3 regions of the Streptomyces sp. NPDC048361 genome follow, and region 2 is predicted to be linked to each of the others. Evidence: riboswitches for the same ligand, from Rfam matches in the RefSeq annotation. Region 2 holds a riboswitch; each other region holds the start of a gene.

The links. Region 2 has a riboswitch for cyclic di-AMP ahead of AB0D31_RS30050 (M23 family metallopeptidase). Riboswitches for the same ligand answer to the same signal wherever they lie in the genome.
Region 1: it holds a riboswitch for cyclic di-AMP, as region 2 does, so the genes downstream of both, AB0D31_RS26020 (M23 family metallopeptidase) here and AB0D31_RS30050 (M23 family metallopeptidase) in region 2, are expected to answer to the same signal.
Region 3: it holds a riboswitch for cyclic di-AMP, as region 2 does, so the genes downstream of both, AB0D31_RS25770 (LysM peptidoglycan-binding domain-containing protein) here and AB0D31_RS30050 (M23 family metallopeptidase) in region 2, are expected to answer to the same signal.

The regions. Positions count from the first base shown of each region.
Region 1 covers NZ_JBEZKW010000052.1:4,701-12,370, reverse strand. The annotation lists gene AB0D31_RS26030 (pitrilysin family protein) at 1-819, shown strand, start outside; gene AB0D31_RS26025 (pitrilysin family protein) at 837-2,201, shown strand; cyclic di-AMP (ydaO/yuaA leader) riboswitch at 2,415-2,575, shown strand; gene AB0D31_RS26020 (M23 family metallopeptidase) at 2,589-3,353, shown strand; gene AB0D31_RS26015 (GntR family transcriptional regulator) at 3,560-4,237, shown strand; gene AB0D31_RS26010 (HPr family phosphocarrier protein) at 4,374-4,655, opposite strand; gene AB0D31_RS26005 (GNAT family N-acetyltransferase) at 4,808-7,670, shown strand, end outside.
Region 2 covers NZ_JBEZKW010000073.1:17,610-25,279, reverse strand. The annotation lists gene trmB (tRNA (guanosine(46)-N7)-methyltransferase TrmB) at 284-1,093, shown strand; gene AB0D31_RS30060 (PrsW family intramembrane metalloprotease) at 1,207-2,703, shown strand; gene AB0D31_RS30055 (aldo/keto reductase) at 2,695-3,639, opposite strand; gene AB0D31_RS30050 (M23 family metallopeptidase) at 3,760-4,860, opposite strand; cyclic di-AMP (ydaO/yuaA leader) riboswitch at 4,919-5,058, opposite strand; gene AB0D31_RS30045 (PP2C family protein-serine/threonine phosphatase) at 5,361-6,485, opposite strand; gene AB0D31_RS30040 (hypothetical protein) at 6,561-6,818, opposite strand; gene AB0D31_RS30035 (MerR family transcriptional regulator) at 6,931-7,670, opposite strand, start outside.
Region 3 covers NZ_JBEZKW010000051.1:11,775-19,444, reverse strand. The annotation lists gene AB0D31_RS25805 (universal stress protein) at 1-342, shown strand, start outside; gene AB0D31_RS25800 (CrcB family protein) at 360-863, shown strand; gene crcB (fluoride efflux transporter CrcB) at 860-1,234, shown strand; gene AB0D31_RS25790 (phosphatase PAP2 family protein) at 1,525-2,142, shown strand; gene AB0D31_RS25785 (hypothetical protein) at 2,246-2,929, shown strand; partial or broken gene AB0D31_RS25780 (RraA family protein) at 3,090-3,479, opposite strand; gene AB0D31_RS25775 (PfkB family carbohydrate kinase) at 3,558-4,469, opposite strand; cyclic di-AMP (ydaO/yuaA leader) riboswitch at 4,907-5,090, shown strand; gene AB0D31_RS25770 (LysM peptidoglycan-binding domain-containing protein) at 5,093-5,872, shown strand; gene AB0D31_RS25765 (STAS domain-containing protein) at 6,257-6,622, shown strand; gene AB0D31_RS25760 (DUF4157 domain-containing protein) at 6,839-7,670, shown strand, end outside.

The sequences.
Region 1 (7,670 bases), on a different contig from region 2:
CCGATCGGCTCGATGGCCGACCTGGACGCGGCGACCCTCGACGACGCGCGGCAGTTCTTCCGCACGTACTACGCGCCCAACAACGCGGTGCTGTCGGTGGTCGGCGACATCGACCCCGAGCAGACGCTGGCCTGGGTGGAGAAGTACTTCGGCTCCATCCCCTCGCACGACGGCAAGCAGCCGCCCCGCGACGGCGCCCTGCCCGGCACCATCGGCGGTCAGCTGCGCGAGGTCGTCGAGGAGGACGTGCCGGCGCGCGCCCTGATGGCCGCCTACCGGCTGCCCCACGACGGCACCCGCGAGGCCGACGCCGCGGACCTGGCGCTGACCGTCCTCGGCGGCGGCGAGTCCTCCCGCCTCCACAACCGTCTGGTCCGCCGTGACCGCACCGCGGTCGCCGCCGGCTTCGGCCTGCTGCGGCTCGCCGGCGCCCCCTCGCTCGGCTGGCTCGACGTCAAGACCTCCGCCGGCGTCGAGGTCCCCGACATCGAGGCCGCCGTCGACGAGGAGCTCGCGCGGTTCGCCGCCGAGGGCCCGACCGACGAGGAGATGGAGCGCGCGCAGGCCCAGTTGGAGCGCGAATGGCTCGACCGGCTCGGCACCGTCGCCGGCCGCGCCGACGAACTGTGCCGCTACGCCGTCCTGTTCGGCGACCCGCAGCTCGCCCTGACCGCCGTCGACCGCGTCCTGGAGATCACCGCGGACGAGGTCAAGGCGATCGCCGCCGCGACGCTGCGCCCCGACAACCGGGCGGTCCTGGTGTACGAGCCCACCGCGGCACCCGAGGCAGGCAACGAAGAGGAAGAGGCGGGCCAGTGACGGACGCTGTCGTGACCATGGAGTTCCACCCGCAGCCCACCGCGGGCTCCGCCAAGCCGTGGGCCTTCCCGGCGCCCGAGCGCGGCACGCTCGACAACGGCCTGACGGTGCTGCGCTGCGACCGCCCCGGCCAGCAGGTCGTCGCCGTCGAGATCTTCCTCGCGGCGCCGCTCGACGCCGAGCCCGAGGGCCTCGACGGCGTTGCCACGATCATGGCGCGCGCCCTGACCGAGGGCACCGACAAGCACTCGGCCGAGGAGTTCGCCGCGGAGCTTGAGCGGTGCGGGGCCACCCTCGACGCGCACGCCGACCACCCCGGCGTCCGGGTCTCCCTCGAAGTGCCGGTCTCGCGGCTGCCCAAGGCGCTCTCGCTGCTCGCCGAGGCGCTGCGGGCCCCCGCGTTCGCCGAGTCCGAGATCGAGCGCCTCGTGGCCAACCGGCTCGACGAGATCCCGCACGAGCAGGCCAATCCGGCCCGGCGCGCCGCCAAGCAGCTCTCCAAGGAGCTGTTCCCGGCCACCGCGCGGATGTCCCGCCCCCGCCAGGGCACCGAAGAGACCGTCGCGGCGATCGACGCGGCCGCGGTGCGCGCCTTCTACGAGGCGTACGTGCGGCCCGCGACGGCCGTCGCCGTCATCGTCGGCGACCTGTCGGGCACCGACCTCGACGCGATCCTCGCGGACACCCTGGGCGCCTGGACCGGCACCACCGCGAAGGCCCGTCCCGTCCCGCCGATCACCGCCGACGACACCGGCCGGGTCGTCATCGTGGACCGCCCCGGCGCCGTCCAGACCCAGCTGCTCATCGGCCGTATCGGCGCCGACCGCCACGACCGCGTGTGGGCGGCCCAGGTGCTCGGCACGTACTGCCTGGGCGGCACCCTCACCTCGCGCCTGGACCGCGTCCTGCGCGAGGAGAAGGGCTACACCTACGGCGTGCGCTCCTTCGGCCAGGTGCTGCGCTCGGGGCCGGACGGCGGCGCCGCGATGCTCGCCATCAGCGGCTCGGTCGACACCCCCAACACCGGGCCCGCCCTCGACGACCTGTGGAAGGTGCTGCGCAAGCTCGCCGCCGAGGGTCTGACGGACGCCGAGCGCGAGAGCGCCGTACAGAACCTGGTGGGGGTCGCGCCCCTCAAGTACGAGACGGCGGCCGCGGTCGCCGCGACCCTCGCCGACCAGGTCGAGCAGTTCCTGCCGGACGACTACCAGGCGCAGTTGTACGCACAGCTCGCCGAGACCGGCACCGTGGAGGCGACGGCGGCCGTCGTCAACGCCTTCCCCGCCGACCGGCTCGTCACGGTCCTCGTGGGCGACGCGGCCCAGATCGAGGAGCCCGTGCGGGCGCTCGGCATCGGTGAAGTGAGCGTCGTCACAGGCTGATTGACACGTCTTTGGGCCCCGGACCCCCGGGGCATACGGGACCCCGGTGGCGGCTGCGCCCCCGGGGTCTCCCCATATGTCCGGTTTATTGCAGAGGTTGCCTGTCTGGCGTGTGGCGTGCGCAACAAAAACCTGTGTCTGTTTGGTGATTGAAAGATCAGCCGTCTAGCGTCAACCGCGCTGTCCGTCACCACCCGTCGCAGCCGCGGCACCGGACAGTGATCGCCGAGTCCCCGTATGGCGCGAGCCTGGGGAGCCGGGGACCCACTCAGTCCCTGGGGTGAATCGGACGCCTCCGCCCGCGGAGGAGCCCGTAGGAGACCTTCCTGCTCCGAACCCGTCAGCTAACCCGGTAGGCGAGATGGAAGGAAAGGACACCGCCACTCCATGGCGTTCACCCGTGCCACCGGGAAACACCGCGCGCCCAGCCGGATGACGCGCCGCAGCGCGAACATCGCGGGCATCGCCACCCTCGCCACCGCCGGAGTCGTAGGCACCCTCGCCTCCCCGGCCGTCGCCGCCCCGAGCACCACCACCGACACCGGCCTGACTCAGGCCATCGTCATCGGCGACACCCTCGCCGACCAGCTGGACGCCCAGGCCGACGCGCAGAAGCAGGCCGCCGCGAAGGCCAAGGCGAAGGCGGAGGCCGAGGCGGAGGCCAAGCGCAAGGCCGAGCAGCGCGCCCAGGAGGCACGCGAGGCCAAGGAGCGCGCGGCGCGCGAGGCGGAGCGCAAGCGGCTCAACACCTTCGTCGCCCCCATAGCCAACAGCTATGTGTCCACGGGCTACAAGACCGGCGGATCGCTGTGGTCCTCCGGCAGCCACACCGGTATCGACTTCCACGCGGGCATCGGCACCCCGGTGCACGCGGTGGGCATGGGCACCGTCGTCGAGGCCGGCCCGGGCGGCGCGTACGGCAACAACATCGTGATCAAGATGCACGACGGCACGTACACGCAGTACGGCCACCTCTCGGTCATCCAGGTCTCCGTCGGTCAGTCCGTGGAGCCGGGCACCCAGATCGCCCTCTCGGGCAACACCGGCAACACCACGGGCCCGCACCTGCACTTCGAGGCCCGCACCGGCCCGGAGTACGGCTCGGACATCGACCCGGTCGCCTATCTGCGCTCGCACGGCGTGACCGTCTGAGGCGTCCCGCCGACCCCCGCGCACACCGAAGACCCCTGGCTCCGCGCCGGGGGTCTTCGCCGTTGGCCCGCCGGCCCGTTGGCCGAAAGGCGTTCCCGCGCGCCGCCCGTCACCCGGACGTAACAGGCCTGCCCTACAGTCCCCGGACGGCCGCCGACGAGGCGCTGCCCAGCCGCTTTCGGCGACGATCCCAGAGGAGGTCCGGCGTGCGGGTTCCGGCGCGTTCCATCGTCACGGCTCTGCGCGGTGACATCGTCTCGGGTGTCTTCGCGCCCGGCGCCCGGCTCGCCGAGGAGGCCCTCGCGCGCCGTTACGGGGTCTCCCGCGTCCCGGTCCGCGAGGCGCTGCGCACCCTGGAGTCCGAGGGGTTCGTCACCACCCGCCGGCACGTCGGCGCCTGTGTCGCCGAACTCGGCGACCAGGAGGCCGCCGACCTCCTCGAACTGCGCCTGCTCCTGGAGCCGTTGGCCGCGGCCCGCGCCGCCCAACGGCACGAAGAGGCCCATCTCCGGGTACTGCGCGGCCTGGTGAGGCTGGGTCAGGAACGGGCAGGGCGCAGCCGGGGCGAGGACGCGCGCTCACTGTGGGGCTGGTTCCACGAGACGCTGGCCCAGGCCTCCGCGAGCCCCGGCCTGATCGCGCTGCTCACACAGGTGCGGCACAAGGTGGACTGGATGTACGTGACCGACCCGCCGGAGCGCCCGGCCGAGGCCTGGGCCGAACTCGGCGCGATCACCGACGCGGTGGCACGCGGCGACGCCCAACGCGCCCGCGCACTCACCGCCCAGCACGCCGAGCGCACCTTTCCGGCCCATCGGCTGCGCAGCCCCGATGCGGTGAGCACCCCGCAACGCGCCGTCAACACGGCGGGTGCGCGCGCGTAACGGGGGTGCCGCGCAGGCAGGGGCGACGCAGGTGCGGCTGCCGGGACCGGAGCGTGCGGGGGGACCCGCGGACAGACAAAAGGACCGCCGGGCCCGCATCCGGGTCCCGCGGTCCTCCGGTGTGACGTCGACCGGGTCAGACGGTCTCGGGGAGCTCCTCGAGACCCTCCGCGACCAGCTTGGCCAGACGGTCGAGCGCGGCGTCCGCGCCCTCGGCGTCGGAGGCCAGCACGATCTCCTCGCCGCCCTGCGCACCCAGGCCGAGCACCGCGAGCATGGACGCGGCGTTGACCGGGTTGCCGTCGGCCTTGGAGATCGTCATGGGGACTCCGGCGGCCGTGGCGGCACGGACGAAGATGGACGCGGGGCGGGCGTGCAGGCCCTCGGCCCAGCCGACGTTGACGCGGCGCTCAGCCATGGTGTTGCCCTTCGAAATCTCTGACGGTTGTCTAGACCAGTCTCTCATGGGGTGTGCGGTGCTCCTACCGACCTTAGGCCCGGGTGTGCCGCCGATCGGCCCTTGCCACTTTCCCCCGCCCCGTACGGCCCCGCGACCCGTACGCTTTCCGTATGACGACGGCGTCCGACCCCGCGTACCCCGCCCACTGGGAGGCCGACGTGGTGCTCCGCGACGGCGGCACCGCGCGCATCAGGCCCATCAACGCCGAGGACGCCGACCGGCTCGTCTCCTTCTACGAGCTGGTCTCGGACGAGTCGAAGTACTACCGCTTCTTCGCGCCCTACCCGCGCCTGTCCGCCAAGGACGTCCACCGCTTCACCCATCACGACTACGTCGACCGGGTCGGGCTGGCGGCGACCGTCGGCGGCGAGTTCATCGCGACCGTCCGCTACGACCGGATCAACGCCCAGGGCCGGCCGGCCTCCGCACCCGCCGACGAGGCCGAGGTCGCCTTCCTCGTCCAGGACGCTCATCAGGGCCGGGGCGTCGCCTCCACCCTGCTCGAACACATCGCGGCCGTCGCCCGCGAGCGCGGCATCCGGCGGTTCGCGGCCGAGGTGCTGCCCGCCAACAGCAAGATGATCAAGGTGTTCACGGACGCCGGCTACCAGCAGAAGCGCTCCTTCGAGGACGGCTCGGTCCATCTCACCCTCGATCTGGAACCCACCGCCGAGTCGCTCGCCGTGCAGCGCGCCCGTGAGCACCGCGCCGAGGCGCGCTCCGTGCAGCGGCTGCTCGCGCCCGGCTCGGTCGCGGTCATCGGCGCCGGCCGCGCCCCCGGCGGTGTCGGCCGCGCGGTGCTGCGCAACCTCCTGGACGCGGGCTTCACGGGCCGCGTCCACGCCGTGAACCACGCGCTCACCGCGGAGCAGCGCGAACTCGACGGTGTCCCCGCCGTCCCCTCCGTCGGCGCGATCGGCGAACCGGTCGACCTCGCGATCATCGCGGTGCCCGCCGAGCGGGTGCCGCAGGCCGTCGCCGACTGCGGCGAACACGGCGTCCAGGGCCTGGTGGTCCTGTCGGCCGACTACGCGGAGAGCGGCCCGCGGGGCAGGGAGCGCCAGCGCGCCCTGGTGCGCCAGGCCCGTTCGTACGGGATGCGTCTGATCGGCCCCAACGCGTTCGGGATCATCAACACCGCGGCCGGCGTCCGCCTGAACGCCTCGCTCGCCCCGGAGGCGCCGCCCGCCGGCCGCATCGGCCTGTTCACCCAGTCCGGCGCGATCGGCATCGCCCTCCTGTCCGGGCTCTACCGGCGTGGTGCGGGCCTGTCCACGTTCATCTCGTCGGGCAACCGGGCCGACGTCTCGGGCAATGACTTCCTCCAGTACTGGTACGAGGACCCCGACACCGATGTCGTGCTGCTCTACCTCGAATCCATCGGCAATCCGCGCAAGTTCACCCGTCTCGCCCGCCGTACGGCCGCGGCCAAGCCCGTCGTGGTGGTCAAGGGCGCCCGGCACAGCGGCACCACCCCGCCGGGCCACGCGGTGCCGGTGACCCGGGTGCCGGACGCCACGGTCTCGGCGCTGCTGCGTCAGGCCGGCGTCATCCTGGTGGGCACGGTCACCGAACTCGTCGACGCCGGCCTGCTCCTCGCGAGCCAGCCGCTGCCGGCCGGGCCGCGCGTGGCGATCCTCGGCAACTCCGAATCGCTCGGCCTCCTGACGTACGACGCCTGTCTGACCGAGGGGTTGCGTCCACGCAGGCCGCTCGACCTGACGACGGCGGCGACCCCGGCCGACTTCCGCACGGCGCTGGCTGCCGCGCTGGCCGACAACAGGTGCGACGCGGTCGTGGTGACCGCCATTCCCTGGGTCGGCGAGAGCGGAGCGCTGGAGTCCGGCGACGGCCGGGTCCTGGCCGACGCCCTGCGCGAGGCCGCCGCCACGGCTCCGGCGAAGCCGGTCGCGGTGGTCCACGTGGAGATCGGCGGCCTCGCGGAGGCCCTGTCGGCGGCCACCCGCACGGCCCCCCGCCCCGCCGGCCCGATCGAACCGTCCCCCCAGCCCACGGCATACGCGACCTCGCCGAGCCCCGCTACAGCACGGCCCGGCACCCCCACCGGCAGTCAGTCGGAAAGCGGCCCGGCGCGCGCCCCGGCCACCCCCGCCGCGGCGCAGCCAATCCCCGCCTACCCCGCCGCCGAGCGAGCCGTACGGGCCCTCGCCGAAGCCGTGCGCTACGCCGAGTGGCGGCGCGCGGCGGCCGACCCCGGCAAGGTGGGGGAGTACGACGACATCGACGAGACCGGGGCCGCCGCGCTGATCGAGCGCCTGCTCGGGCCGGACCCCGACCCCCGCGGCACCACCCTGGCCGCCGCGGACGGCGAGGAGCTGATGGCCCGGTACGGCATCGCGGTGCACCCCACGCTGCCCGCGCCGGACGTGGCCCACGCCGTCGAGGCCGCAGGCCGCCTCGGCTACCCCGTCGCCCTCAAGACCACCGCCCCGCACCTGCGCCACCGCCCCGACCTCGGCGGCGTCCGCCTCGACCTCGCCGACGAACACCAACTCGCCCGTGCATATGCCGAATTGACGGCCACGCTCGGCAAGCCGGAAGAGCTGGCTCCGGTCGTGCAGGCCATGGTCCCGCGCGGCGTGGACACCGTCGTACGCGCCTCGATCGACTCCGCGGTCGGCGCGGTGCTCTCGTTCGGCCTTGCCGGAGCCGCGTCCGAGCTCCTCGGCGACACCTCCCACCGGCTCATCCCGGCCACCGACCGTGACGCGGCCGAGCTGCTCAGAACCATCAGGACGGCGCCGCTCCTGTTCGGGTGGCGCGGCTCCGCGCCCGTCGACACCGCGGCCCTCGAAGAGCTGCTGCTGCGGGTGGGGCGGCTGGTCGACGACCACCCCGAGGTGGTCGCCGTCGGCCTTGAGCCCGTCATCGTCGCCCAGCAGGGCCTCGCGGTGCTCGGCGCGACGGTCCGTCTCGCCCCCGCCCCGGCCCTCGGCGATCTCGGTCCCAGGC
Region 2 (7,670 bases):
AGCCCCCGGGGCTCCGCCCCAGACCCCGTTCGCGCCTTAAAGGCGCTCGTCCCCAAACGCCGGACGGGCTGAGGTTGCACATGCTGGCCGGCACCGAGTAGTTGGGGGCGCGGGGAACTGCGTGGCCGGCCCCACCGGGCCGCGCCCGAGAAGTGAGCCGGGGTCGTGGGCCGCGCCGGAGGGGGCCGCGTCGCCCGGCCGGAGGCGGGCCGCAGGGGCGGGGGGAGGGGAGGCACCCCGCAGCACCCACACCCCGCCGCACTCCGCCCAGTAGAATCGCCCCATTGTGTCTGAGCAGCCCCGCACCCCAGAAGACCCCGCCCCCGCAAGCCAGGTCCTTCCGCGCGACAAAGCGCCCCGGTTTCCCGGCGGCCCCGCCGCCGACCCCGCCGGCTCGCACCACGAGCGCCGCATCCGCAGCTTCCAACCCCGCCGCAGCCGCGTCACCACCGGCCAGGGCGAGTACCTGGAGCGCCTGTGGCCGGTGTGGGGCTTCGACATCGACGGGCTGCGGAAGATCGACCTGGTCGAGATGTTCGAGGGGCTGCCCGTCGTCCTGGAGATCGGCTTCGGCATGGGCGAGGCCACCGCGCAGATGGCCGCCGACGACCCCGCCACCGGCATCCTCGCCGTCGACGTCCACACCCCCGGCCAGGGCAACCTCCTCGGCCTCGCCGAACGCGGCGGCCTGAGCAACGTCCGCGTGGCCAACGGCGACGCGATCATCCTGCTGCGCGAGATGCTGGAGCCCGAGGTCCTGGACGGGCTCCGTGTGTACTTCCCGGACCCGTGGCCCAAGGCGCGGCACCACAAACGCCGCCTGATCCAGCCCGAGTTCCTCTCGCTCGCCGCGACGCGCATGAAGCCCGGCGCCGTGCTGCACTGCGCGACGGACTGGGAGGACTACGCCGAGCAGATGCTGGAAGTCCTCGACGCGCACCCCGACTTCGAGAACACGGTGAAGGACGGCGGATACGCGCCCCGGCCCGCGTTCCGTCCGCTGACCCGTTTCGAGGGCCAGGGCCTCGACAAGGGCCACGTCGTGCACGACCTCCTGTTCCGCCGCGCCGAGCACGCCGGTTCCGGAACCTGAGCCGGATTCCGGACCTCAACCCGAACCTGAACCGGCCCTGCCGTCACCGGCGCACACAGCGCGTAGTGCGGGCGCCGTCGCGCATCGTCAGTGACCCTCGTTAGGGTCGTCTCGTGTCCTTCGAGTCGCTTCCGCACCGCCCGCACCCCGGGCAGGCGCCCCCGCAGCCCGGTCAGGCCGTCCCGGCCCGGCCGGTCCCGGCGTGCGCGGACGAGCCCCGTTTCGACGCGGTCCCGCCGGACCGGGCGAAGTGGCGCTACCGGCCGCGCCGCGACTTCTGGCGTTCCAAGGCCGTCCGCGCCGGCGCCCTGATCACCCTGCTCGCCCTGTGCGGCCTGGTCATCTTCGCGCTCGTACGGGAACAGACGGGCACGGAGGGGTTCCTGGTCGGGCTCGGGCTCGCGGTGCTCCCGGTGCCGCTGCTCGGCGCCGCGTTCCGCTGGCTCGACCGGGTCGACCCGGGCCCCTGGCGCAACCTGTTCTTCGCCCTGGCGTGGGGCGCCTGCGCAGCCGCCCTGGTGGCGATCATCGCCAACTCGTTCGCGACGCGCTGGATAGCCACGGCCACCGCCGACCCGTCCTCGGCCGACCACCTGGGTGCGAGCGTCATAGCGCCGATCGTCGAGGAGAGCGCGAAGGCGGCGGCCGTCCTGCTGCTCTTCTGCTTCCGGAGACGCGACTTCCACGGCGTCGTCGACGGTGTGGTCTTCGCCGGCTTCACCGCGACCGGCTTCGCCTTCACCGAGAACATCCTGTACCTGGGCAATGCGTTCGGCGAGGACCAGGCCAGCCACAGCGCGGGCCTCACCTCGACGACGGCCGCGACGTTCTTCGTACGGGTCGTCATGTCGCCGTTCGCGCACCCGCTGTTCACGGTGCTGTCCGGCATCGGCTTCGGCTTCGCCGCGCTCTCACCGCCCGGCCGGCGGCTGCGCCGCGTCGCGTTCCCGCTGCTCGGCCTGGTGCTCGCGATGGGCATGCACGCCCTGTGGAACAGCTCGACGCTGTTCGGGACGTACGGCTTCTACCTCGTGTACGGGGCGGTCATGGTCCCGGTGTTCGGGCTGCTCACGTGGCTCGCGGTGTGGAGCCGGCAGCGCGAGTTGCGTACGGTCGCGGCCGAGCTGCCCGCGTACGCGGCGGCCGGCTGGCTCGGGCCCGCCGAACCGCTCGCGTTGTCCTCGATGCGGGCCCGCGCGACAGCACGCGACTTCGCGCACCATCGCTTCGGCGGGAAGGCCGCGGCGCGCGCGGTCGCCGAGTACGAGGCGTTCGCGACCACGCTCGCGTTTCTGCGCCACCGGGCCTACCGCAGTCCGGGCGCCACCGGTCCCGGGCCCGATTTCGCCGCCCGCGAGCAGGAGCTCCTCCACCATCTGTGGGAGCGCAAGCCGGTCGCAGGCCCGGCGCTGCTGTACGCGGCGGGAGCGACCGGCCGCATCTGGATGCCCCCGCAGCCGGGCCCCCCGCACCCCTACACCCAGCACGCGCAGTACAACCAGTACGCGCCGTACGCCCCGCACCCGCGGTACGCCCCGCAGCCGCAGCACTCCTCGCACGGACAGCCAGGCCCGGCGCCGTACGGGGCGCCCCATCCCTACCTACGCTGAGGCGGCCGTCAGCTCGGAGATCTGCTCGTCCGTCAGCTCCAGGTCGGCGACGGCGAGCAGCGCCGGCAGCTGCTCCACGGTGCGGGCGGAGGCGATGGGCGCGGCGACGGTGGGCCGGGCGGCCAGCCACGCCAGCGCGACGGTGGCGATCTCGGCGTCGCGCTCCTGGGCGATGCGGTCGAGCGCTGCCAGCACCTTGCGGCCCCGCTCGCTCTCCAGGTGCTTGCCCGCGCCCGCGGCCCGCGCACTGTCCACGCTCTGGCCCGGGCGGTACTTGCCGGTGAGGAAGCCGGAGGCGAGCGCGTAGTAGGGGACTGCGGCGAGGCCCGCGCGTGAGGCGGTGTCCTGGAGCGTGCCCTCGTAGGTGGAGCGGGAGACGAGGTTGTAGTGCGGCTGGAGCGCCACGTACTTGGCGAGGCCTTCGCGGTCGGAGAAGTCCAGGGACTCCTGGAGCCGTTCCGGGGAGATGTTGGAGGCGGCGATCGCCCGGACCTTGCCGTCCTTCACCAGCTGGTCGAGGGCGGTGACGATCTCCTCGACGGGAACGGAGGTGTCGTCGAAGTGGGTGTAGTACAGGTCGATGTAGTCGGTGCCGAGGCGGCGCAGCGACTCCTCGGCGGCGGCCTTGATCGTCGTCGCGGCGAGCCCCTCGTACCGGGGGTGCGCGCCGACCTTGGTGGCGATGACCATGTCGGCCCGGTTGCCCCGGGCGCCCAGCCACGCGCCGATGATCGCCTCGGACTCACCGCCGGAGTTTCCGGGGGCCCACTTCGAGTAGGCGTCGGCGGTGTCCACGAAGTTGCCCCCGCCGGCGGTATAGGCGTCGAGGACGGCGAACGACTGGTCCTGGTCGGCGGTCCAGCCGAAGACGTTGCCGCCGAGGGCGAGGGGGAAGACGGAGAGGTCCGAGCCGCCGAGCGCGCGAAGAGAGGTCATGGCGACCTCAACCCCCGTCCATGCAGGCCTATTCCGCCCGTCCTCGAACGCCGGACCGGCTGAAGATGCCTCCGCCGGCCACCCTGCCAAGGGCAACCCCGCCACGGGCCCGGGGGAACCTCAGGGATGGAGCCCCTTCGACTGGAGCCACGTCATGGGGTCGATGCCCGTGCCGGACGGGGTGTGGACCTCCAGGTGGAGGTGCGGGCCCGTCACGTTCCCGGTCGCCCCGACCCGCCCGATGACGTCCCCCGTCGACACCTTCTGCCCCACGCTCACCGCGAGCGACGACTGGTGGCAGTACCAGAGTTCACTGCCGTCATCCAGCACCAGCACCGTCCGGTACCCGTACGCCCCCGCCCACCCCGCCGACTTGACCGTCGCGGAATGGATGGCCTTGAGCGGCGTACCCGTCGGGGCCGCGAAGTCGAGGCCGGTGTGGTGGCCCGACGACCACATCGAGCCGGCCTCACCGAACGTGGAGGTGAGCGTGTACGACCCGACCGGCAGGGAGTACGCCGCGGCCAGCTTGGCCAGCCGCTCCTGCTCCGCCTTCTTCGCCGCGGCCTCGTCCGCCGCCTTCTTCTCGGCGGCGGCCTTCGCCTCCGCCGCGCCCTGTGCGGCCTTGGCCTCGGCGGCCGCCTTCTCGGCCGCGGCCTTCTGCGCGACCGCCTTCGCCTCGGCGAGAGCCCCAGCCTTCTGCTGCTCGGCCTGCTGGAGGATGCGGGCGCGCAGCGCCTCGCCCGCATCGGTGGCGCCGGCTTCGGCCTCGGAGGTGGAGAGCCCGGCCATGGTCAGCGGCGACGCGGCGATCTTCCGGTCGGCCCGGTCCGCGGCCGACCCGCCGGACTCCCCTGTCTCCCCGTACTCCCCTGCCGACCCGCCGGACTCCGCCTCCGTACCGGTGTGACCCTCGTGACCGTCGTGCGAGGCGCCGTCGTGGCCGACCAGCGCGCCCACGCCCGGCAGCGAGCCGAGGTCGGGCAGGTGGTCCGTGAGGGAGTCGGGCAGGGATATCGAGACCGGAGGCTTGCTCTGTGCCGTGGCCATGCCCCCCGCGCCGACCGCCGCGATCACGCCGACGCCCAGGACGGTCGAGCTGCGGGCCAGTCCGCCGCGCTGCTTGGCGACTCTGTGCCGGCCGCGGACCGAGCGTACGGACTCCTCGGTCGGGTCCCACTCCTCCCAGCTCTCGTTCTCGCCGGGGGCTTCCCCGTACAGGGAGGGGAGGGGGAGGGGGGTGTCGAGGGCAGGGTCGTTGGACGCCACGAGGGGCGCTCCTTTCCTTCCTTCTCGCCTACCGGGTTAGCTGCCGGGTTCGGAGCAGGAAGGTCTCCTACGAGCGCCCATGACGGACGTCCGATTCACCCCAAGTTTGTGGTTCCCCGGTTCCCTTTCGGGATTCGGCGCATGCGCACGGTGCCGCCTTTGCGACGGCTGGTACGGCCGCGCTGCGTTATCGAACGTTAATAGACAGCGGGTATGGATTCCAAGCCGTTCCCACTGATCGTTAACGGCCCTGGCTTGGACTTAGCGGCGATTGTCGGGGCAAACCGGGCGACTTGACGACCCCTCACGGTTTCCTGCGTCACACCCGCTTAAACATCAAGATCCTGACGGTGCGTCAATTGTTATGCGGAGCGAGACCTTTCGGGCACCCACCGTGAAGGCCCCCTGCGCACCCACCGTGGCGACCGAACCCCACGCGCTGCCCTGTGCCCTCACTTGACGATCTTGACCGTACGGCGCCGGTCGGGCTGGCCCTCGGCCGGGCGGGCCACCGCCAGCAACGCCATGTCGTCGCTCGTGCCGCCACCCGTATAGCGGCGTACGTCGTCGACGAGCGCGTCCAGGACCTCGTCCGGGCCCGGGAAGATCGCGCCGCGCAGCCGGGTGGCGGGTTGGTAGAAGGTGCCCGTCCCGTCGCGCGCCTCGGAGAGCCCGTCCGTGTAGAGCAGCAGCGTGGAGCCGGGCGGGAAGGGGCGTACGTCCGACCGGTCCGGCCACACCCCGAGGTCGGCCATGCCGAGCGGCAGCGCGGGCTCGCTCGGCACGAGCACGTCCAAGGACCCGTCCCGGTGGAGCAGGAACGGCTCGGGGTGGCCCCGGTTCACCAGGCGTACGGTGCCGTCGCCGCGCGGGATCTCGGCGAGCAGTGCCGTGGTGAACCCCTCGACCGCGTCGAGCCGGTCGCGTCGGGTTCCCTCGCGGGCCAGTGCCCGCTCCAGGCGCTGGGTCACCGCCTCCAGAGAGGACTCCTGCTCGGCGGCCTCGCGGAACGCGCCGATCACCACGGCCACCGCCTCCACTGCCTGGAGCCCCTTACCCCGGACGTCACCCACAATGAGCCGGACCCCGTAGGGGGTGTCCTGCACGGCGAAGAGGTCCCCGCCGATGAACGCGTCCGCCTGTGCGGCCTCGTACCGCGCGGCGACGTGCAGCCCGCCGATCCGGCCGGCGGGCGCGGGCAGCACGGCCCGCTGCGCGGTCTCGGCGATGACGCGTGCGGAGGCGAGCCGTTCGCCGCTGCGGCGCAGGATGCGGTTGATGACGAGCGCGAGCGCGCTCACCGTGAGCACGGTGAACAGTTCGCTGGCGCCTTCACCGAGGTTGGGCAGGTCGTGTATGAACCAGAGCGCCACGATGGCGGCCACCGAGCCGAGGCCGACGGCGGCAGTGCCGCGCTCGGAGTAGAACGGGGCGGCGGCCACCGGCGCGCCCGCGAACAGCGCGGCGGCGGTCAGCTCGGGCGGCGTGGAGGCGTCGAAGACGAAGCCGACGACGACCAGGACCACGGGTAGCACCCGTACCAGGCGCCCTTCGCCTTCCGCTCGCTGCTGCCGCACCAGTCCAGCCTCGCCCCTGCCGGGCCCGACGGCGACTCGGACGCGCCCATCGGAGTGCAGAAACCGCTTGCACGCTCAGCGCAGACGGCACCGATGGGGCCCCGGGCGGCCCCGGGCGCAGCTTCCCCTGGTGTGGCGGTGGTGGGCGTCCTGGTCCGGGACGCAGGGCAGCTCCGCCCAGCCGCCGCGGTTGAGCCGGCAGCCCGCGGGGGCCGCCGAGGGCCGCACGACCGCCGCCTTGGCGGGCAGCGGTACGGATGCGGGGACGAGCCCGGCCGGCTGTACCTGGCAGCCGCTCCGGAGGAGCCCGCACAGGGCGAGCGCGAGCAGCACGGCCAACGTCCTCCGCCGTGGTGCCCGCCGCCGACCCGCATCCGCATCTCCACCCGCATCCGCATCCGCACCCGCACCCGCACCCGCGTACTCACTCATCGCGCACGCGAGACTACTCCGCGCACGCTCCCCCGGTGGCCGGCTCGTCCGTGAGATGGCGTTCCGCGTACACCGCCAGGGCGTCCCGCACGAAGACCGCCGTGCCCTCGCCGTGCTCGTCGTAGGTGGCGGCGAAGCGGGGGTCGTCGACGTACATCCGTCCGAGCCCGGTCACGTACGACCTGCCGACGGTCGTCGTGGTGGACAGCCAGGCGACATGGCGCCGGGCGATGTCCTGGGCCATGTCTGCGTCGACGGCCACCCCGTCCGCGCGGGCCCGCCCCCAGTCACGGGCGATGTCGTCGTGCTCCCGCCGGAACCCCTGCTTCTGCTCGTCGGTGAGCGAGCGCCACCAGCGGTCGCCCTTCTCGTACGCGGCCCTCCCCCAGCGCCGGCTCACCTCCTCCTCGTACCGCGTGTGGTCGAACCCGTCGAAGACTTCCTCTGCCATGAGCTCCGCTCCCTCCTCGGTCTTGTGCAAGGTGGTCCGTACGGAGGCGATCTGGCGCGCGATGCGCTCCCGCTCCTGTTCGAGCAGGCGCAGATGGGTCCGCAGCGCGGCGGCGGGATCGCGTTCGCCCTCCAGGACCTCGGCGATCACGGGCAGCGAGAGCCCCAGCTCCCGAAGGAGCAGGACGCGCTGGAGCCGGACGAGGGCGTCCTGGTCGTAGTAGCGGTAGCCGTTGCTTCCGATCCGGCTGGGGACGAGCAGGCCGAGCTCCCCGTAGTGGCGCAGGGTGCGACTCGTCGTCC
Region 3 (7,670 bases), on a different contig from region 2:
GGCCACCGCGAACGCGATCCCGGCACCCGCCTCGAAGGCCTCTCCCGGGCGGCCGCCGACCACCTATTCGCCGAGGCCGAGCGGCGCTTGGACCGCCCGGCCCGCCGCCTCGAACTGCACGGCCGCACCGAGCGGGAGATCGTGCGCGCTACCGAGGGCGCCGACCTCCTGATCTGCGCCCGCGACGGCGACCGTACGCGTCTCGGCCCCCGCAGCCTGGACCCGGCGACCCGGTTCGTCGTGGACCACGCGCCCTGTCCGGTCCTGCTCGTCTGGCCCGACGCGGCGCCCGGCCTCGGTTCGCTGCCGCCCCCGTCGCCCCCCGACCGCGCGGGACCCTGATTCAGGTAGGAAGAGGCATGTCCGAAGGAACCACACCGCCGGCCGCGGCCGCCGCATCCGCTGCCGGCACCGAGCCCGACATCGACCCCGATCTGCTTCCACGCGGCACGGCCGCCGCACAGGCGCTCGGCCCGGTCGTGGCCGTCGTGGCGCTCGGCGGAGCGGTCGGAGCCACGGCCCGCTATGCGGCGTCGCTCCTGTGGCCCACCGCGCCCGGCTCCTTCCCGTGGACGACCCTGGTGGTCAACGGCGTGGGCTGCGCCGTGATCGGCGTCTTCATGGTGATGATCACCGAGGTGTGGACGGCCCACCGGCTCGTGCGTCCCTTCTTCGGAACCGGCGTGCTCGGCGGCTTCACCACCTTCTCGACGTACGCCGTGGACATCCAGAAGTTCCTGGCCGACGGAAGCCCCCGCACGGGCCTCGCCTATATGACGCTGACTCTCGTCGTGGCGCTCGTCATGGTGGGGAGCGCCGTGTGGGTCACGCGCCGCACGCTCGGACAGGGGCGCGCCCGGTGAACTGGCTGCTTGTGGTGGCGGGGGCGATGATCGGCGCCCCGCTGCGGTTCCTCACCGACCGCGCCGTACAGGCACGGCACGACGGCGTCTTTCCCTGGGGCACGCTCACCGTCAACGTCGTGGGCTGCCTGATCCTCGGCGTGCTCACCGGCGCGGTCACCGAGGGCGCCGCGTCCTCACACGTCCAGCTGTTCGTCGGCACCGGCCTCTGCGGAGCGTTGAGTACGTACTCGACGTTCTCCTACGAAACGCTCCGGCTCGCCGAGGGCGGGATGAAGTTCTACGCCGCCGCGAACGTCCTGGTCAGCGTGGCGGCCGGGCTCGGTGCGGTCTTCCTGGGCGTGAGCCTCGCCGAGACCCTCTGGGGCTGAGCGCCGCCACACGGGGCCCAGGGCCTGGGGGCTGAGCGCCGCCACCCGGGCCGCGTCGCGAGGCCCCGCGCGCGGAGCCCGTCGGACGGGGCGCGCGGCGGACGGACCGCTTCGATCCGCGTCGCAACGAACCGCGCCCGCACGCAACCGATCCGGACCCTGTAGCGTCTACGAGCCTGTAGACATTCATCTCCCGCCCGTCGGGCCGTCACGCACAGGACGCCTCATCGCCCTGCCGCGTTTCCCGGCCGGGCGCGCCGTGCCCTCGAACCTTCGGAGAACCGCATCCCATGACGAGTCCCACCTCTTCGACGATGGCCCTGGACGGGGCGTCCATCGACGGCGGCCTGTACGGCGACATCACCGACTTCGCCCGGCACACGCACTGGCTGAACGGCCCGGTGTCCGCCTACACCAGTTACGGCGTCGCCCTCTTCGCGGTGTTCATGCTGGTCGGCTGGTGGATCGCCCGGCGCAAGGACGCATCGGTGATGGCGGCGGCGCTGGCCGCGCCGGTGGCGATGGTGCTCGCGTACGGGGTGAACGACGCGGTCAAGTCGGTGTTCACGGAGCCGCGCCCCTGCCGCGCCCTTCCGCACGACTTCCTCATCGAGAAGTGCCCGCCGCTGGACGACTACGCGTTCCCCAGCAACCACACCACGGTCGTGGCCGCGGCGGCCGTCGCCCTGTTCTTCGTCGACCGCCGTCTGGGCGCCGTCGCCACCCTGGCCGCCCTGCTGATGGGCGCCTCCCGGGTGTACGTCGGAGCGCACTATCCGCACGATGTGCTGGTCGCGCTCGTGGTCGGAGGCGTGGTCGCGTTCGCGGTGTCGTGGTCCGCACGCCGGTACGGGGCGCCGCTCGTCACCCGGCTGCGGTCCGGCGCGCTCAAGCCACTGCTCGCCTGAACCAGGCGCGCACCGGCGTCCAGAGCGACCCGGACCCCCGGGGTGTCTGACGGATCATGGCCGGGAGACCCTGATCTGTCAGACACCCCCTAGGCTCGACGACATGCTGCGAATCGTCGATGAACTCGCCGGACCCGGCCCCCTGCGCGTCTGCGCCCATGTCCCCGCCGACGGTGACGCGGGGACGGGGCTGCGGGTGCTGCTGACCGCGGACGTACTCGCCCGCGTCGTCGAACTGCGCGGCCGGGCCGTGCTCCTGGGGTGGACCGGCCCCGCGTACTCGGCGGCCGCCACCGGGCTGCGCCCGGCCGATGCCGAAGGCGACCCGGAGGCGATCGCCGAAGGCCTCGGCGGTCGGCCCGCCGTCCACCTCACCAGCGGCACCTACGCGGGGGCGACCACCGCGTGCCTGCGGATCGGCGAAGCCGCACTTCCGCCGCTCGACGACCTCGACCCTCTCGCGGTACGCGTGCTCCTGCTCGGCCACCCCTACGAGGAACCCGTCGCGGCCACGGCCGACGAGATCGACGAAGCGGCGCGCACCCTGAGTCGGTGGCGGCGCGCCGTGGCGCACTGGGCCGCCCACCCGTCGAAACCGATCCCCGCCGACCTGAAGGCCACGGCACGCGCCGCCCTGGACAGCCGCCTGGACACCGCCGCCGTCCTGCGCCTCCTGGAAGACCTGGAGACGGCGTCCGAGGTGCCGGAAGGCGCCAAGTTCGAGACGTTCTCCCACCTGGACCGTGTGCTCGGTCTGGAGCTGGTCCGCGAGGTGGGGACGGTCTGATCCCGAGGGGCCGGCAGCGCGGGCCGTCTCCTCAACGGGCTGTGTGGACCGTTCCGTGAAGCGGCCTGGCGGGCCTGGCGGGCCGTCCCCTCAAGTGACCCCGCGGACAAGGCAGTCGGTGATCGCACCTCACCCGTCGAAGCCGCCTTCGCTCAAGATCTTGTCGATGCGGCGGGATGGGGATGACGCCCCGGGCGAAGACGGACAAGCCCAACGCGCGTACCTCGGCGAGGTCGCGTATGACCCCGACCCCGTCCGCCATGAACGCCGCGATGCCCCGGCGTTGAGCGACAGCACACACGTTTCCGCCGGCCGGTGCGTGGTCCAGATCGCCCGACTCGACGACGACCGAATCCGGCGCGGCACGGTAAATGGCGGCGTGCAGCGTGAGGTTGTCGCCGGGGGGACACCGAACGGTGAATGCGGGACCTGCGACGCGCGGAATAGGCGACTACAAAGGGGGAATTCACATATCCATGACCTGCTCGCGTCCCAGAAGATGGGCGAGGATCGTCGGCGGAATGTTCTTGAATTCATTGATGTCGTACATGTTCTTCCTTGGGCAGGGCGCGAGTTGTCGGGGCCGGATGTCGTCCGCGGTCCTGGGGCGGCGAAGTCCCCCACGGTCTCAAGCGATCTGATCCGTCGCCAGAAGCCTTTCCAGCGTGAGCGGATCCGTGGCCGCCGGCGCCGTGCAGGCGTGCGCACCCGCGATCGCGCCGATACGTGCGCAGTGTTGCGGGGCGAGGCCGGAGAGCCTTCCGTACAGGAATCCGCTCACGTACGCGTCACCCGCGCCGTTGGTGTCCACGACGGGGGAGTGGGGCGGGAGCGCCGGGATGTGGCGCGGCGCGGCCTCTCCGCGCACCAGAAGATGGGAGCCGTCCGCTCCGGCCGTGGCCACCACGGTGTCCGCCCGGCCCTCGCGCAGAATCTCCCGCATGAGCGCCGTGGTGTCGGCGCCCGCGCCCGCGGCGCTGAGGAACACCAGATCGGAGCGGAGGGCGAACTCCCGGTGGTGCTCGGCGAGTCCGTCCCAGTCGTGCAGATCGGTGGAGACGGGGATGCCGAGGTCCTCGATGTCGTCGTAGAGGAAGCGTGCGAAGTTCATGATTGAGACGTGGGCGTGCCGGGTCCGGCGCAGTCGCGGCAGGTAGAAGTCGCGCGGCATCCGCAGGTCGGCGGGATCGCGGGCGTCGTAGAAGGACATTCTTCGGCCGTCCGCGGCCACCAGGTTCACCGCGCGGCGGGTGCCCGAGGGGGAGATGAGCGGGGCGAAGTCCACACCGCTCTCGGTCAGCCGTGTGCGTATTTGGGCGCCGGTCCAGTCGTCGCCGACACAGTCGATCAGCCCGACCTCCAGCCCGAGCGCCCGGGCCCCGATGGCCACATTCGCCCCGGTGTGACCCGGCCACTCCTCGATCGGGCCGACCTGGACCGAGTCGGCGAGCGGCACCGGCAGTGAGTCCACCCGGACGACGGTGTCCACTCCCGTCCCGCCGACCACCAGGACGTCGTACTCCGCGCTCTCTCGCGTCACCGCTCCACCTCTCCGTTGCCCCGCCGCCGGGAGGGCGGGCCGAGGCCATGATCGCGAAGGGGAGGTGTGGCGCGCGTCGCATTTCCCGGTTCGGGGCCGAACCCTATGCCGAGCGTAAAAGTCCCTAGTGTCCGAAATGGAATGCTATGGGTTTGGCGGCCACGTGCCGGAGAATGTCCCAATTAGGGCTAATGGGTTAGCCTCGCCGCTTTTGCCGCCGGGTCGTTCGGTTCCGGGATGGCCGAGTGAATTGGGTCACGCACCCAACGGGCTGTCAGAAAAATGCCCGAGCCCATTTGCCTTCATCGCAAAGCGAGTTGAGGACTTCGGCGGTGGCCTCCGGCGGCCACGGATTTCAGTGGATCAATATCCCGATCTTCCTCAATTAATTCTGGCCTTGTTTCCACTCGGTCCATTCGTTTACGTTCACCGTCAATCCGGATGGAACGCCGAATCCTGCCGCCGTCCGGAACCTCCCACACACGTATGGCAGGAGCGGGGGACCCAGGTAAGCCGCCGATCCGGATTCCGGAACGGCTGGGGTGAAGTCGCGTACACCGCGGCCGGACATCTCTGGTCCGAACCCGACAGCTCACCTCGCAGGCGACGGAGAGGACAACACCATGCCTGCAAAGGGCAAGCACCGCCGCCCCAAGTCCAGCTCGCTCAGCCGGGGGCTCGCCGCCGCCGGAACCGGCGGTGCCGTACTCGCCATGCCGGTGATCGGCGCGACCACCGCCTCCGCCGCCCCCGCGTCGGCCCACACCGCCACGGTGGCGAGTGTCGCCGCGGCAGCCAAGCCGGCCACGGCCGTGAAGGCGTCCCCCACGAGCTACGCCGTCGTCGCGGGAGACTCGCTCTCCAAGATCGCCGACGCCCTCGACGTGACCGGTGGCTGGAAGCAGCTCTACCAGGACAACCAGAGCGTCATCGGCAGCAACCCCGCCATCATCCACCCCGGCATTCGGCTCACCCTCAGTGGCCAGGACAAGGCGGCCGAGACCGCGCGTGACGCCTCGGCCGGCCGGGCCGACCGCTCCGCACGCCCGGCCACCCTGACCACCGCGAGCACGGCCTCGTACGCCAACAACCTCGACGGCTGGATCAAGCAGTCGCTGGACATCATGGGCCGGCAGGGCATCCCGGGCACCTACGACGGGATCTACCGCAACATCATGCGTGAGTCCTCGGGCAACCCGATGGCGATCAACAACTGGGACTCCAACGCGGTCGCCGGAACCCCCTCCAAGGGGCTCCTCCAGGTGATCCAGCCCACCTTCACCGCCTTCCACGTGCCGGGCACCTCCACGGACCTCTACGACCCGATCGCCAACATCACCGCGGCGTGCAACTACGCCGCCAAGACGTACGGCTCGATCGACAACGTCTTCGGCGCCTACTGAGACGACCGAGCGAACACCCAAGAAGGCCGGGCGCCCTCCACGGCGGAGGGGGTCCGGCCGGACTGTTGGTCGTCCGGACTTGGTCATCCGGACTGTTGATCACGGTGGCCCGGCCCGTGGCCGAGGTCCGCAGGTGCGGTGGCCACGCGGTGCCCACGCGGTGCGGTGCAACTTTCGTTCACCCGGCGGGGTGAACAATTTGAAGGCTGCACGTTTCTGCATACGCGTCTGTTCCTAGGGTGGTAGTGCGTCACCCCGGACCACGGTGACTGTCCGACTACCGTGCCCCCCGCACCCCGGGGGCCTTTGCTGGACCGGGAGTTGCCCATGGGAACCACCGCTCGGCCGTCCGTCTCGGCTCCTGTACCCCTTCCGCCGGGGCTGTTGCCTGAGCGGTGCCGTCATGCCCGTACACATCTGGTGCACGGGGTCACCGTCGTCGAGGTCCACGGCTGCGTCGACCTGGCCAGCGCCCCCGACGTACGGATGCACCTCGACGCGGCCACACAACCGCCCGGCGCCCGCGTGGTGGTGGACCTGCGGTCCGTGGAGTTCTTCGACTGTGCCGTCCTCGCCCTGCTCTGCCGGGCGCACCGCAGGATCCGGGAGCGCGGTGGCCGGCTGGGCCTGGTTTGCGTACGGCCGTGGCATCTGCGTGTCCTCGCTGCGGGCGGGATCTACGCGCTGATCCGGCCGGCCGCCACCGTCGAGGATGCGGCGCTCGCCTCACCGATCGGCCCGCGGGTGTAGTCCAACACCCTCTGAAAGAAACCCTGTTGGCGCATATGGCGATGCGTCACCGTGCGCTGTCGCGACGCATGTGACGGTACGTCGTTGCGCGCCCTTGCGATTCGGCGGCTGTCTCGAGGGTGCACCTTCCGCTGCCCTTCCGTACCTTCACTGGCGTTCCCCGCGGTGATAAGCACGTACAGCCGGACTTCGCGTCCCACCACCAAAGGGGTTCACGTGCACGCCCACGACAGCCAGCAGGGCCGATCCGTCTCGCCCGGCGGGCCCGTGCCGCGGGCCGCCGAACGGGGCGAGGCGCCAACGGTCGGCCAGGGCCTGGCGGGTGGCGGGTTCTCCCCGGAGCAGGTGCGCGCCCTTCAGCGGTCCGCCGGGAACGCCGCGGTGGCCGGACTCGTCGCCCAGCGGGCCGCCGCGGTGCAGCGCTCCGCCGTCCACGACGTACTGCGTGGATCCGGCCGGCCGCTGGACTCGGAGGTGCGTGCCGACATGGAGAGCAGGCTCGGCGCCGACTTCGGTGACGTCCGGGTGCACAACGACGTCGCGGCGCAGCGCTCCGCCGCCGAGATAGGCGCCCGCGCCTACACCTCCGGAAGCCATGTCGTGGTGGGCCGGGGCGGCGCCGACCGCCATACCCTCGCGCATGAACTCACCCATGTCATCCAGCAGCGCCAAGGACCCGTAGCCGGCACCGACACCGGCGGGGGCTTGAGCATGTCGGACCCTTCGGACGCCTTCGAGCGGGCGGCCGAGGCGAATGCCACCCGGGCGCTCTCCCAGCCCGTGGCCGACCAGCCCGTGGCCGACGCCGAGTCGTCCGCCGAACCCGTACAGCGAGTATGTGACGGGCCATCGCATGCACATTCCTCTGCCACCGCTCCCGCCGCCGTACAGCGGGCCGTTGGGTTCGAGTTCGAGGCGCAGTGGAACGTCCGGCGGGTCGCCGATCCCGTGGCCGACACCGCGATCCATGAGCAACGGATTTCGCAGAGAGACCGGTTGCTCAACGCCAAGCTCATGGAGCTGGTGATCAAACCCCAGGCGAAGCAGC